One region of the Colwellia sp. MT41 genome, then DNA from elsewhere that is predicted to be linked to it. Evidence: predicted binding sites of a transcription regulator. Region 1 holds the regulator's gene; each other region holds the start of a gene.
What was found. Region 1 encodes FNR, which switches genes on or off when oxygen is low (the NO sensors DNR and NnrR bind a similar motif). Its sites were predicted from a motif close to TTGATCTAGATCAA; they were not measured.
Positions count from the first base shown of each region.

Region 2: a site for FNR is predicted at 1,489-1,502, ahead of CMT41_RS02210 (polysaccharide biosynthesis tyrosine autokinase). Genes of this name have one in related genera too.
Region 3: a site for FNR is predicted at 2,538-2,551, ahead of CMT41_RS13390 (GbsR/MarR family transcriptional regulator). Genes of this name have one in related genera too.

Region 1 is NZ_CP013145.1:2,547,946-2,553,103, reverse strand. Features, by position in the region: gene CMT41_RS10900 (biotin-dependent carboxyltransferase family protein) at 1-609, shown strand, start outside; gene uspE (universal stress protein UspE) at 698-1,645, opposite strand; gene fnr (fumarate/nitrate reduction transcriptional regulator Fnr) at 1,804-2,523, opposite strand; gene CMT41_RS10885 (sulfite exporter TauE/SafE family protein) at 2,577-3,323, opposite strand; gene ccoS (cbb3-type cytochrome oxidase assembly protein CcoS) at 3,327-3,533, opposite strand; gene CMT41_RS10875 (heavy metal translocating P-type ATPase) at 3,562-5,158, opposite strand, start outside.
Region 2 is NZ_CP013145.1:515,203-520,360, reverse strand. Features, by position in the region: gene CMT41_RS02210 (polysaccharide biosynthesis tyrosine autokinase) at 1-1,337, opposite strand, end outside; gene CMT41_RS02205 (low molecular weight protein-tyrosine-phosphatase) at 1,617-2,075, opposite strand; gene CMT41_RS02200 (polysaccharide export protein) at 2,081-3,208, opposite strand; gene CMT41_RS02195 (hypothetical protein) at 4,192-5,158, shown strand, end outside.
Region 3 is NZ_CP013145.1:3,133,429-3,138,586, reverse strand. Features, by position in the region: gene cydB (cytochrome d ubiquinol oxidase subunit II) at 1-434, opposite strand, end outside; gene CMT41_RS13395 (cytochrome ubiquinol oxidase subunit I) at 427-1,827, opposite strand; gene CMT41_RS13390 (GbsR/MarR family transcriptional regulator) at 1,940-2,491, opposite strand; gene CMT41_RS13385 (phosphoribosyltransferase) at 2,871-3,428, opposite strand; gene zntR (Zn(2+)-responsive transcriptional regulator) at 3,862-4,281, shown strand; gene CMT41_RS13375 (SO_0444 family Cu/Zn efflux transporter) at 4,262-5,158, shown strand, end outside.

The DNA.
Region 1 (5,158 bases):
TATTTAGCGGTAGCGGGTGGCTTTGTCATTAAAGCCAGTTTTGGTAGCACAGCCACCGTTTGTCGAGAGTCGGTCGGCGGCTTAAAGGGGGCTAAAATCGCCGTTAATGAGGTATTACCTTGCCATGTTGTGTCGAGAGGAGGTTATCTGCGAAAACACTTAATGCTACCTGAGTCTCGACAACCCCACTATGCCAATGAGGTGCTATTACACACGGTACTCAGTTATCAGCAGCAACACTTCTCCGCGATAGAGAAAAGGCTGTTCTTTGCTAATGACTATCAAGTGAGTAAACACTGGGACCGTATGGGTTATCGTTTGCAAGGGCGAGCGATAAAGGCAGATATTAATGGTATATTATCGGAAGGCATTTGTTATGGCGCCGTGCAAATACCGGCAGATGGTCAGCCCATAGTGTTACTGAATGACAGACAAACTATTGGCGGCTATCCTAAAATTGGTGCAGTTATTTCATCCGATTGTGCCAAGCTTTCGCAATTACGCCAAGGTGATAGTGTGCACTTTGAGGCTATCTCCATGTCACAAGCAGATAACTTATTTCACCTTAACTTAAGTCGCCTTAAACAAGCGCAGCTTATTCACTTATAACTAGCGGCATTAACAATATTTAAAAGACAAAACGGCAACACTGAGGTAGTTTTGCCGTTTATTTAAGTTTTTCGTTTGCGGGGGCCGTTTAATCAGCCAGTGGTGACACATAACCATCAGGTTTGAGGGCCAGTACATCACAGTTTAACTGGTCGATAACATGCTCGGCCGTATTACCAATCAGCGCGGCAGAGATGCCAGTACGACCAACAGTGCCTAAGATAACTAATTCAGCATCAATTTTTAACGCTACTTGCTCAATAACGCTTTCGGGCAAACCTTCTTCAACATAAGTGTTAGCCAAGGGAATGTCAAAGCTATTTGCGTGCTGTCTCATCGCTTCTTGATGGTGTGCTTGCATGGTACTGTTGTATTCACTGGCATCAAACTCTGGGATTTCAATAGCAATATTGACTGGGGTACCAGGGTAGGAGTTCACTAAGTGCACATTGGCGGTAATTAACTGGGCAAGATTTTTTGCTTGTGTGGTTATGGTATTATTTAAAGATAAGTGTTCAGTTTCATCACTACCAACATTAACCGCCGCTAATATATTGCCTTGTAGAGGCCACTCGTGCTCTTTAACGAGTAACACTGGGCAAGGACATTTTCTCAATATATGCCAATCGGTTGGGGTGAATACCACCGATTTGAACTTATCATGTTGGTGTGTGCCTTTAATCACTAAATCATAATTATGTGCAATAACTTGCTTGATAATGGCTTCAAAAGGTCGGTTATGCCAAACCACTTGGCTGGTAATCTTCATTTTGCAATTTGTTGCTAAGATAATGTCATCTAGCCATACTTGTCTTTCTTTAATAACCATTTGGCGCATGTTATCTCGGTCGACACTGGATAAAATAGTGGTCATCTCATAAGAAAAATCAAAAATACTAAAAAAAGCGGTAATATTTATTTGCTGATCAGGGCGAGCCGTGTGAATTCTTTCAGCAAGGTCTATGGCTCTTTTAAGTGCTTTTTGTTCTTCTGTTGTCGGATCAATCACAACAAGGATATTTTGATACATGTCCATGGCAACCTCTGGCAAAATAAAGGGTAAGTTCAGCAACGTTAGCTTATTTATAGCAAAGTTGACAAATTAATGCTTGTTTTAAATCAAGTTTAATTTTCTTTGGTTTTATTATCTTTAGGAATATATAAAACCAAGAGCAAGAAACTAGTTGAGGGGGGTTAGAGCGCGGCTGTCTCACAGAGTTTGTCGGTATCTAAGATGGTAATTAATTTACCATCGACTTTAATTAAAGCACTTTTATGGAAGCGATTAAATAAGCGGCTAACCGTTTCCACGGTTAAACCAATATAATTGCCAATGTCACTACGGGTCATGGTCAAACGAAACTCTGTCGCTGATAGGCCACGGGCATGGTAGCGCTCACTTAAGCTGACGATGAAGGTGGCGACACGTTGTTCGGCATTTTTTCTATTAAGCAGGGTAAGCATTTGCTGATCAGTTTTAATTTCGTTACTCATCAAACGTAACACCTGTTTTTTCAGCTTAGGCATAGTATCAGATAATACATCTAACTGAGTATATGGAATTTCACAGACCATTGAGGTTTCTAGCGCTTGGGCAAAACTTGGGTGAGAATCTTCAGCGATGGCATCAAAGCCAAGTAAATCACCCGCTAAATGAAAGCCAGTAATTTGCTCTTCGCCTTGTTTATTAACGGTAAACGTTTTGAATGTACCTGAACGTATGGCATATAAGGCATTAAATTTTTGACCATCATGAAAAATTTTATCGCCTTTATGAACCGGACGTTTACGGTCAATAATTCCGTCAAGGGTATCAAGTTCTTTATCATTGAGAGAAAAGGGTAAACATAGCTCACTAATACTACAGTTTTGACAATTGATATGTTGTGTCGAAGGACAATTTATATTGGGCATGTTATTACTCTGTGATCTAACTAGTTACACTAAAATAAGGCAAGTCTATGTTATTAGAACATAAGTTGATATGCAACAATAAAACTATAGCAGCCATAGCCAATAAGTGAAATTGCCATGATTTTCCTAAAAATGTGGTTGACTAGTAGTTTTTTTATGCTACCGATCCCCAGTGATAATGCTACTAAGGCCGGTAAAGTGCCTAAACCGAAAAAAAGCATAATTGCTGCGCCTGTTAGGCTACTACCGCTAGCGAGTGCCCACGTTAGGGTCGAATAGACTAAGCCACAAGGTAACCAGCCCCATAAAGCGCCTAAGCCCAGTGCTTTTTTACTATTATCAACAGGGATCACATGTTTGGCAAGTGGCGATATAAACCCCCACAAACCTTTACCCAGTGATTCAATGCGGTTAAGCCATAAAAGCCATTGTCCGATATATAAACCCAATAAAATAAGGAAGACAGCGGCAAGTAAACGCAAGCCAGCAATAGGTACGCCAATATTCTTAGCGGCAATTGAGCCAGTAAAACCGACAATCGCGCCAATTAAACAATAACTGGCAATACGTCCGATATGGTAGAAAAAGACTAAATTCAAACGAGATGTTGCTGGGGAGCAGTTGGACGGTGCAAGGTTTACCGTAACAGGTATATCGCCTGGGCTAGTGTTTTTAGCCCTTGCTAAGTGAGTCGGTTTGATAGCCGAGGTCAGCATAGTGGTAATGCCACCACACATAGCCAAGCAGTGACCAGAGCCGAGTAAACCGATGATAAAAGCGGAAAACAGATCTAAACTCATTAGTTATTTGAGACTTTTCTGTGCTCTGGCACTGCTGGCTATTTCATCCTCTGGCCTTTCTTTATTACTTTTTGGCTGTTGTTTTTCATCAAAAAGAATACTCATGCCTTGTTTCTCAAGGTCGTCAAATTGTTCAGCCTTCACTGCCCAGAAAAATAGGTAAATCGCTAAAGCGGTTAACATAACGGCGACTGGGATTAAAATATACATAATGCTCATTGTTAATTTACCGTTTAATTTACTGTTTAAGTATACGTAATGAATTACTAATCACTAGAATCGAGCTGGCCGACATGCCAATTACTGCCATATAAGGTGTTATATAACCGGCCACAGCTAAGGGTAATACCATAGCATTATAACCAAAGGCCCATAAGTAATTTTGGAAGATTATTCGACGCGTTCGGCGAGACACTTCTATCAAGGTATTGATACTGCTTAGTTTGTTATTAAGCAATATCACATCTGCGCCACTTTTAGTAATATCTGCACCACAGCCCATGGCAATAGATATATGAGCCGCGCCAAATACCGGTGAATCGTTAACACCATCCCCAATCATAGCGACGTTAAAACCTTGCTCTTGGGCATATTTAATTTGCTGCATTTTATCTTGGGCACTTAAGCCGCCCAAGACTGTATTAAGGGGGAGTATTTTCGCTAAATTGTCACATGCTACTTGGCCATCACCCGATAACAATAAAGTTTTGTTGTCTTTGTTTAAGCTAGATATGGTGGCAAAGGCTTCATCACGAACTTTATCAATTAAGTAAAAAGCGGCAATAATCTTTTTATTAGCCATTAACAGGCAGCGGGTACCATTAAATGATGGTGTATGACTATGATCCAGCACAGCGTTTTTCTCTAACCAGGAGCGTTTACCAATGGCATAGTCAATGTTATCAATAATACCGCTAACACCTTGACCAGAATGAACTTTTACCTGCTTCGCCGTTAGACTGTAATCTCTATGTTCGGCAAAAGGCTTGGCAATAGGGTGCTCAGAGTGCGCTTCTAATGCTGCGGCAATGGCGAGTACTTGCGCTTGGCTGTAGTTTGAGCCAGTAATACTTGCATCGTTATCAATTAACTCAACCAGGTGAATGGTAAATTCACCTGTGGTCAAGGTACCGGTTTTATCAAAAGCAAAACAATTTATTTTTGGCATGGTCTCCATAACATGACCACCTTTAATCATAATGCCAGCGCGATTTAACCGCGTAGTGGCACACGTTAATCCGGTAGGTGTTGCTAAAGAAAGTGCGCAAGGGCAGGTAGCCACTAAAACGGAAAGGGTAATCCAAAAGGCTTCTTCTGGCAGGTGTTGCTGCCAATAAATCGCCGTAGCAATGGAGGTTAATAGAATAAGGGCAATAAAGTACTGAGCTATTTTATCCGATAACTGGGCTATTTTGGGTTTGTGCGCTTGTGATTGCTCACTTAAACGAATCAGTTGGCTCAAAAATGATTGGCTAGTCGCTTGTTGCACTTGTACGGTAATATTGCCGTCACCGTTGAGTGTACCAGCGAAAACACGGTCATTTATTGTTTTACTAATAGGTAATTGCTCGCCCGAGAGCATGGCCTCATTTAATTGGCTAACGCCTGAGGTAATAACACCATCAGCTGGGACTACTTCACCGGGTTTTATAATAACGATATCGCCTTTAAGCAACTGTTTTGCTGCTACTAATACTTCTTTGTGGTGAGTCTCTTTGCTTGGCGTATCTAGGTCGACGTTATCGCTCACCGCGATGACTTTGGTTGCCGTCATCGGCATTAATTTTAATAAGTTAGCCGAGACTTGCGCGGCGTGCGCACGCGCTCTAAATTCT
Region 2 (5,158 bases), 2.0 Mb from region 1:
TCAGCAACATCAATGATACGGACATTACCCACCGTACCGGCACGAACAATGTCTAACTCTTGTACCTTGCCTAATAACATCATGTAGATTTCGTTACCTACTTTAACATCACGGGTTAAACGCAGTAATTTTTGCTGCATTTCAGGTAAATCTGCTATTTTTTGCGCTAAGCCATCACGTTGTTTTTGTACGGCTGATATTTGCTCAACGATACCTTGATAATTTGGGTGATTACGTTTGAACTTGCGTGACATGGCTAAGCGTTCAAGATCAAGTTCTTGCAACTTGGTATCAAGCTCAATAATTTGCTCTAATACCCCTTGGGTTTCTAGGGTGATGTTTACCGATTGTTGATTTTTTTGGTAATCATTAAATAACGATTCCGAGTGTTCTAACTGTTTTTTGATTGCTGGTAACTGTACCGCTAGAAAATCAAGTGAGCTTTTAGCTTCGGCTGAGTTACGTTCAACATTTCGGCGTACATAAATTTGGGTGATTTCATTGAGCACTGCTTGGCTATACTCTGGACTTTCATGCTCAAAGCTTAAATTGACTATACCCGAATCTTTGCCTTTTTCAATGGCGCCAATGGCCGCTTGCAGATTTAAAATAGTATTTAATCTGTCTTTACGGGTAATAATAAATTCTGTGCCCGCTCGAGCAATTAGCGTTTTAAGGGTTAGAGTGAAAGTGCCATTGCTAACCTCAGTACCGACCTTGCCGGCAAGTATTTTTTCGCCATCGCCAGAGAATAGTGTAAAGGTATTATTTTCTCCCGCTTGTACGATATAACTTCGATTGATGGCAAACTTAGGTACCTCAAAACGGAATATATCAATTTGTTCACCACCCCATGCGTAACTGGTGGCACCAAAGCTTGGCGTTGCTATGTCGCCAGGCTTTATTGCATTGAATTTTCTAAAACTACGGCCACCGATTATTGGGAATAATTTAGGTTGAGCCACAATATCTAGTGCTAAGTTATCTACCGCTTCACCGATCACTGAACGTGATTTTAATAACTCAATTTCAGTAATTGATTTAGAGCTACTTTCAAACATACTGGCCATATCACCAAGCCCAGGCATCCCACCACCGCCTTCTTCTACCTGTATCATTGCCGTTGCTTTATATATAGGGGTAGAATAAAGTGCAGTAGCAATACCCACTAGGGCAAAAACAGCAGTAACTACCCCGATAAATATTTTGCGATCAAGTAAGGCACCAAACAGCGCCATTAAATCAATTTCATTACTGGCAGCAGCATTATTGTTGTTGTTGTTGTTACCCTGTTGATTTGGCACTGATGCTGGTTTTATATTTTCGTTCATTGACATATTTTTGAGTAACTTTTAATAAATTTTTGTGAATTTAAACTTAATCGTTATAATTTTTCATGCTTATGTACTTGGTTCAGGATCGTCATCCCCGTAGTGTTTTAATCGGACGTGCTATGGATGGCACTTATTAGACAATGCATGGAGCTTATTGTCCTGGATCCAGTGTATAAACAGCAATGGATCTTCGATCAAAGACTTCGAAGATGACGTTTACCAAGAGTTCCTGAGTACACGTCATTGGCATAATTTTTTATTGGTTCTGCTTTCAGTTCTGCTTTAAATATATTTTATCCAAGCGCTGCAGGCTTTATCAATTAACTGATAAACATGGTCAAACGCTTCATGACTTTGACGGTAAGGGTCTGGTATTTCGGTATCATCGATCCATTTACCCAGTAAAAAGGTTTTGCCTCTGGCTTGTGGATATTGGCCCAATAAATCTGTTAGGTGCCGCTCTTCCATCACCAGTATCAAATCATTTTCAGCGATTAGCGTTGAGCTTAACTGACGGCCTTTATGGCCGCTCATATCAATATTTTTTGTTAAGGCTATGTTGGTTGCCGTCGCTTCTGCACCTTTACCTACTAAAGCGGTTAAGCCCGCTGACGAGACTTTTATCTGGCTAGCCGCTGAGTTATCTTGAAGATTTCCCTTCAGCTTGTCTTTAAACAGGTATTCTGCTGTCGGGCTGCGGCAAATATTGCCAGCACAGACCACTAAAATAGCGTTAAACATGGCCATTAGAAGAAAGCACCTTGTGTTTTAAGGGTGGAGATATTCTCAAGCCCTTGTAGTGTTGGTACTAACTGGCTGATTAGACGATTCCAACGAGCGATTGGTGCAGTAGTGACATAAATAATATCACGTGGTTGTAATTTAAATTGGTCGGCTAACACAAGCGCCACTATGTTTTGTGCATGTAGTTGATAAACATCAGCAATAATGCCTTCATCGTTAGCAGGGCGTTTACGTAATACAAATATACCGTTAGCATCTGCTGTTGCGTCATTCAAACCACCCACATCACTTAATGCTTCAGCAAGACTTAAGCCGTAACGGTTAATTTCAATACTGCCGGCTTTTCTTACGTCACCTAAAACAAATACCTTTTGGTTATCAGAGCGGTTTACATGAATAATATCACCATGTTTAAGTAATCTATTTTGACTTAAATCACCCTTGGTATAAAAGTCATCAAGTCTGATGATTTCGGTTTGCTCGCCACTGGTAAAAATAACGGTACGCCAATCGGCTCGTTCACTTAAACCACCGGCTTGGTTAATGGCGTCTATTAAGGTCAGTGGGATCTCGGTTATCGGCAATGCCCCTGGCCTTTTTACTTCACCGGTTACGTAGGTTCTTTGGCTTCTAAAGGCAACTACTTTCAGATCTAACTGCGGTTTTTCGATAACTTGACTAAGCTTTGCCACTAAAACTTTATGCAGTTGGCTAATGGTTTTACCTGCGGCAGGTATATTAGCGGCATAAGCATAGGTAATAGTGCCATCGGTTTGAATTCTAAAGCCATCAAATTCTGCGGTACGTTGTACGGCGGCAGGAATAGTGAGTTCAGGATGATCCCAAACACCAATGGATAAGACATCACCAATGCCCAAGACATAATCATAACCTTCGGTGATTATTGGTGTATATTTTTTAGCTTTTAAGCCGACTTGTTGACTGTCTTTTAATCGAGCAATGAGTGCCGAGTCAATTATGGAGATTTTAACCTTAGATAAGTCTTGTTCTAGGGTAGAGGTTTCAGGATCAACATCTATGCCTTCCATATGACTGCCAGGGATCATGCTACAACCACTCAATATCACTAGTGACAATGAGATAACCAATTTTTTAGAGTATTTTAACATTGTATAGATTTGCTCTTTCCTTCGCTAGCTTCGTGCAACTGCCCTGTTATTATTGCTTTTTTGTGCAAGGTAGCACTTTCAACAATGGGTGCAGTATTTGCTTTTTTATATAGCTTTTATTTAGGTTTTATTCTGCCTATATACAGCACTATTATTTAGTAGCTTGTATTTAAAGGAAAAATCGAATTTGTTATCTATAGCAGACCAGTGGTGTCCTGTTTTTGTAGCACACAATTTGAAAGCTTTATTTGCGCAGAATCTTACTGAAGAAATAGCTCCCTGTCTACAGAGAAAGAAGAAATACCGTGATTTTCGTAGTAGAGTATTGAAAAATAATCAAGTTTTAATGCTGATATTTTATACTACCCTCTAACACCCTCTATATAGCAGGAGTTATGGATTGAGGCGAATGTGCTTGGATTCAACATAATTGCTAAGTGATGCACGAATAAATATCTAAGTGATGCGCGAATAAATATCTAAGTGATGCGCGAATAAATTCCCGCCTACAAAATTTACGACAAGATACTTCGGGAATGACGGTTGGTGAGGCTGTTGATGCTGTTGATGCTGTTGATGCTTGTCATCTTCGAGTTCTCTTGTCGAAGATCCAGCCCAAAGCGCGAATAAATCTCTAAGTGATGCACGAATAAATGTCTAAGTGATGCGCGAATAAATTCCCGCCTACAGAATTCCCGACTAAGTAACCACGGGAATGACTTGTGGGCTGGTTGTTGAAGCTGTTTTTACCTTGATAAATACCACTCATTTATTGGTAAATAGACAAAGCAATATCACCACTATTTTCGTCGTTTCTGTCACGATAAATTAGCTTGTATAAATTACGCTCTTCATCTAACATCTACCAACTACAATAGACTTTGTACATTACACTGAATTCTATAGTAATAAGCCACTCGTCACTATAGAATTCTCTGCTAATAAGCAACTCATAATTATATACATTTATAAGGCAATTAAAAATGAAAAAAATAGTTCGCGCCACGCTAGCTGCCAGTATCGCTTTGGCTTTAACCGCTTGTCACAATGATAAAAAAACTCCACCTGTGGTTGATATACCACCACCAACAACATTAGAAATCTCAGGCGGAGCGGTTAAAGGGACATTAATAGGCGCCACTGTTACATTATTTAGTGCTGCTGATCTTACTACTGCAATCGGCGATTCGGTACAAACGGGCACTGATGGTTCTTATACGTTGACACTTACCGATACTACTGGCGGACAAATTTCGGGTGCTTATGTCGTTAAAGTTACTGCTGATGACGATACAACTATGATTTGTGATGCTGCAGTAAAATGTGGTGAAGTTCTCCGAGGTGACCTGGTACAAGCTACTGACCTAGATGGTTTAGTTTTATCTAGCTTTACTTTCGCTGATAGCGAAGTATCGGATGCTGCTGCAGTAAATGTAAATGCTTTAAGCACTATGGCAACAGACGCTATCCTCGCTGCAGCATCTGTTGAAGGTACTGCTATTGACTTGAGTAACTTAACTGCTGAAAAAGCAACAGCATTAAAAATTGCCGGTTCAGAAGTTGTTGGTGCTATTATCGGTGTAGACCTTGCTGGTGTTGATTTATTTTCGCTAAACATTGTCGATGCTTCAGTATCAGAAAATGTACCAACTGATAACATTAATGCTTCAACCTTAACTTTAGTCAACGCATCATTAGCTAATATTAATGTAATTACTGATGGCTCAACTGTATCTACCGTAGGTTATTCGATAAAGAAATATTTTGAAAGTGTTAACGAGATAGCAACAGCTATTTTTGAAAACCCTGGTGTTGATTTAGGTGCTGATAACTCAGTAGCGATGAATCGAATTAATTTAGTACAAGCTGAGATTTCCATTCAAGCTGCAGAGATTTTAACATTAGTAGACCCTGATGGAAAAATTGATTTTAAACCTATACCTGCCCAAG
Region 3 (5,158 bases), 590 kb from region 1:
GAGTCTTCAAAGCTCATAACATACATGCCCAGCATATAACCTTGGCTCAAGGCTGCGAGTAATGAACCTACTTTAAAGACCTTGTCCCAGGTTGGTTTATGGCTAAATGCTGCTTTGGCTCTGAAATCAAAAGCGACACCGCGTAGTATCAAGCTAATTAATAATACCGCCGTGGGTAAATAGAGCTCTTTAAAAATGTGGCTATGGGCTGATGGAAAAGCAATTAACAACAAGCCAATAGCCAAGACCAGCCAGGTTTCATTGGCATCCCAAAAAGGGCCAATAGAGGCGATCATGGTATCGCTATCATCTTTTTGTGAAAGTGGTAGCAATATACCAACACCTAAATCAAAGCCATCTAATATGGCGTACAACAATATCGACAAGCCCATTAGCGAAACAAATATGACTGCCAGTGAATTAGCTTCAAACATTATCATTCTCCTTGGTATTCGGTGACTGGTTTGTTGAGTGAGCTATTGCTGTGTGAACCACAGGTTTAACTTTCTCATCATCAGTGATTTCTTCAATTTCAACTGCACGATTTGCCATGGTAAATAGTGTGTGTAAATACGCGGTCATTAACACCACATATAAAGTGAGATACAAGACGAGAGATAAAGCGACATTGCCAGGTGCTATAGTAGTTGCGGCATCTTTAACCGTTAAAATTCCGGTAACTAACCAAGGTTGTCGTCCTATTTCAGTAACATACCAGCCAGCTAATGTTGCTACCCAGCCAGAGAAACTCATGGCAACCAATACTTTTAACAGCCATCGCGGCAAAACATTATTACGCATGAGCTGTATTCGGCTAAACCAAGAGATGATTAGCATTAACATGCCAATGCTAATCATAATACGAAAAGCAAAAAATACGGGTGCTACGGGTGGGTGATTACCTTCAAATTCGTTTAAACCCTTTATTTCACCTTCAAGATCATGAGTTAAAATTAAACTGGCCAGTTTTGGTATGGCTATTTCAAAGTGGTTCTTTTTTTGCTCTTCATCAGGTATAGCGAACAGTATTAGCGGCGCGCCTTTTTGGGTCTGCCAAATTCCTTCCATAGCGGCAATTTTTTGTGGCTGATGCTCAAGGGTATTTAAACCATGCAGATCACCCATAAATATTTGTAGTGGTGTTAAAAACATTGCCACAGTTAAGGCTATTTTTAGTGTCAGTTTTGGGGCTTTTTTATCATCACCCTTAAGTAATCGATAAGCACTGATACCCGCGATTAAAAAGGCGGCGGTTAAGCCTGAGGCAATAAGCATATGGGTTAAACGATAGGGAAATGACGGGTTAAAAATAATGGCAAACCAATCTACTGGAAAAGCAACACCATCACGCATTTCATGGCCTTGGGGGGTATGCATCCAAGAGTTAAGGGCTATAATCCAAAAGGCGGACAGGGTAGTACCTATGGCAACAATGAAGGTAGATAAAGTATGTACTCTAGCGGAAACTCTTTTTATGCCAAATAACATAACACCGAGAAAACCCGCTTCGAGAAAAAATGCGGTTAATACTTCGTAGCCCAATAAGGGGCCGGCAATATTACCAACGGTTTCCATAAACTTGGGCCAGTTAGTACCAAACTGAAATGACATGGTAATGCCAGTAACTACACCAATGGCAAAGGTGAGAGCAAATATTTTTACCCAAAATCGATAGGCGCGCATCCAAACAGGATCGCCGGTTTGATCAAAGCGTAATTTGAAAAAAAATAAAAACCAACTTAACGCTATGGTGATTGCTGGAAAAAGAATATGAAAACTTATATTGGCGGCAAACTGAATGCGTGACAGCATTAACGTTTCAAGCACGATGGACTCCGTTAGTTTATCATTTACCCTGCAGGTAATAAGCTGCAGGGTAAATTGATAACGTTAGTAATTTATTATAGAAAGTTAAAAAACACATAAAAAACGGTTAAGATCACACTTTACCGTTGTTAATTAATTTATCTTTAAGGTTGATAATTTTACTTACCCCAGCGCCTAGTTTCATTAGCGTATTAAGCTGCTCTGGGCTCAGGCGTTGCAGTTCACTGGCCCAATGGGTGACGGTTTCGAGTAAGTCATGAATTTCATGCATCTGCTTTTGTGCATACTCTTCTTGTTGATTAGTCGGCTCAGTTAATAAGTTATCGCGCAATAGTGACAGGGTTGGGTCTATTTCGCGTTTACGGCGCTCTTCAAAGACCCGAATTGCCATTTCCCAAATAGAGCCTGCAGGTGAGTAATACTCTTTTCTGTCTTTAGGTTTATGTTGAACCTGTACTAAACGCCAGGATTGCAGCTCCTTAATACCCATGCTGACATTGCCACGAGAGATATTAAGTGCCTCAGAGATTTGTATAGCACTTAACGGCTCTTGATAAATAATTAATAAGCCATACATTTGACCGACAGTGCGATTAAAGCCCCATCGGCTGCCCATTTCGCCACAATGCATAACAAAAGATTCTATTTTTGACGCCAGTATCATAAGTTCGTTCTGAAGTTTCAGTAATTTCTGAAAGTTTAAACTTATATTGATATAGATCAATGATTAATTTGCTCTATTTTGTACGGGTTATTCCTAGCAAGTAATAAAGACATTGACATGAAAATTAAAGGTTTATTTAAGTTACTATCAAATAATTATTAACTTGTTATTTAATTTTTATTAGCTGATAAATGTAACCTAGTAATGGAGTATTGCCGGGGGGAGCTTTTAAAAAGAACAGCATATATCCTCGCTGGCTAAAACCATGAGCTTTATCAAGCTAAGCGATTAAAACTGGCTTTAATATAGCTAAGGCAAAAAAAAAGCATGTCTTGATGACATGCTTTTCATAGCGATTTAACGCTTAACTAAACAAACGCTAGATTAATAAATCGTGAATATTGACGAGATCTTTTTTACCCGCGATGATTTCATCAGGGGTTAAACCAGATAATTCATGGGGGAACACTAACCATTCATCAGAGGTATGAACAAAGTAATCAGGAGCAAAATCTACTTTTGAATTTTGCGGTTTATACCAAGGACAAGCAACACGAACATCTTGTGGCATATTATTGCGCATATTTTTCTGCAGCTGCTTGATAAGTGCATCTATGCTTCGACCGGAATCAAAGACATCATCAACAATGAGTAAATCATCGCTGGCGTTGGCATTTTCTATAATGTAATGCAGGCCGTGCACTTTAATTTCTTTATTTTGTTTATTGATCCCATAATAAGACGAAGTACGAACGGCAATATGATCAGTTTCCACACCTTTAAAGTCGAAATATTCTTGCACAGCGATACCAATAGGTGCACCACCACGCCATATGCCGACGATAAATTGTGGACGAAAGCCATCTTCAAATACTTTGGCGGCTACACGAAACGAATCTTCTAATAATTCTTGTGCGGTAATAAAATGTTTTTCCATTGCCGAGGAAACCTTTGTTGAAAAAATAATAAGCGTTAATTATAACCTGACTATGGAAAATAGTGTACCGCTAGCAACATTAAAAATGTGACAAAAGTACAGGAACTAACGTGTGCCTTATAAAATAAGCATAAAAATAGCCTTTGTTTTTTGCGCAGGGCAGAGCACAAACGATTAAATTACTTTACCGCTGATCTTGGTGGCAGAGTATTACGCAAGTGGTTACTTTCTGGGTTTATGTGGTTAAAAAGTCACTAGCTGAAAAAGTGCAGGCAGTTTTTCCGGTAAAGGCGGGGGGAAATTTTAACGGCTAAAAAATGATAAAAGGATAAAATAGTTAAATAGTTGTTTGACATTGGAGTTAACTCCAAGCTTTATGATGTAAGATATTCATTAAGGCTGGACTTTTACAGAATTAAATACGGGATAGATTATGTATAGGATAGGTGAACTGGCGCAAAAATTATCGGTATCGACAGATACCTTAAGGTATTATGAAAAACATAAATTGTTAGCCGCGACCAGTCGTGCCGATAATGGTTACCGTTTATATAATGAGGGAGCACTGAGGATTATGCAGTTTATCATCCGAGCTAAAGCTGTTGGTTTTAGTTTAAAAGAAATCAGTGGCTTACTCTCTATTAAAATTGATAAAGCCAGTCATAGTTGTGCTGAAGTCAAATCATTTACCGAGCAAAAACTTAGCCAAGTAAATAATAAAATAGCCGAGCTGGCATGTTTTAAAGGCTCACTGGAATTATTAGTTGCGGCTTGTTGTGGTGGCGAAGAAGAAGCAACCCACTGTTCAATTTTATCTGCACTGGAGAATGTCGATGCAATTATTAGTAAGTAATTTTTGGCAGTTGTTTGTACTTTCGGCCCCTTGGTTAATGTTAGGTTTATTGATCGCGGGCTTAATTAATGTTTATCTACCAAAGGATTTCCTCATTAAACACCTAGGCAGTGATGGTCTGCTTACCACGATAAAAGCCGCGCTGATTGGCGCACCTATGCCACTGTGTTCATGTGGCGTTATTCCCGCTGCTTTAGCACTGAGGCGAGCGGGCGCTTCTAAAAGTGCCACCACGGCATTTCTCGTTTCTACTCCAGAAACAGGCATAGACTCGATCTCGGTATCTTATGTGTTACTTGGCCCATTTATGGCCATTATCAGGCCTATTGCTGCGATAACAAGTGCAATTGTCGCAGGGGTTCTGGTTGGTCGTGATAGCAAAGATGAGTTAGTTCAGCATGAAACTAAAACTAATAATAAAAATAATAATAAAACAGAAACTAAAGCTGAAAATAATGATAGCTCTTGTTGTGCGGATAAAGAAGCAAAGCCTGACGTTATAGTAGCTGAGACTAGTGAGCAAACAAGTTGCTGCGCTAAACCAACAGCGGCAACTAAAACCTCATGCTGTGCATCTGAGGCTAAGTTAGCAACAGATGCAGCATTACCACCAGAGTCGCAGCTTGCGCTTCAACAAGAGCCTCAACAAGAGGTAAGCAAAGCATCGGCAGACACTTGTTGCAGTACCAAAGGGGACGAGCATGATTCTGCTCAATGGTCTGTTTTTAACAAGTTAAAGCAAGCCCTAGCCTTTAGTTGTACTAAGCTGTTAAATGACACGGCAAAATGGTTAATAATTGGTTTGGCATTCGCCGCTCTGGTGCAAACTTATATACCGCTAAGCTTTTTTAGCCAATGGGGTAGCGGTCTATTAGCC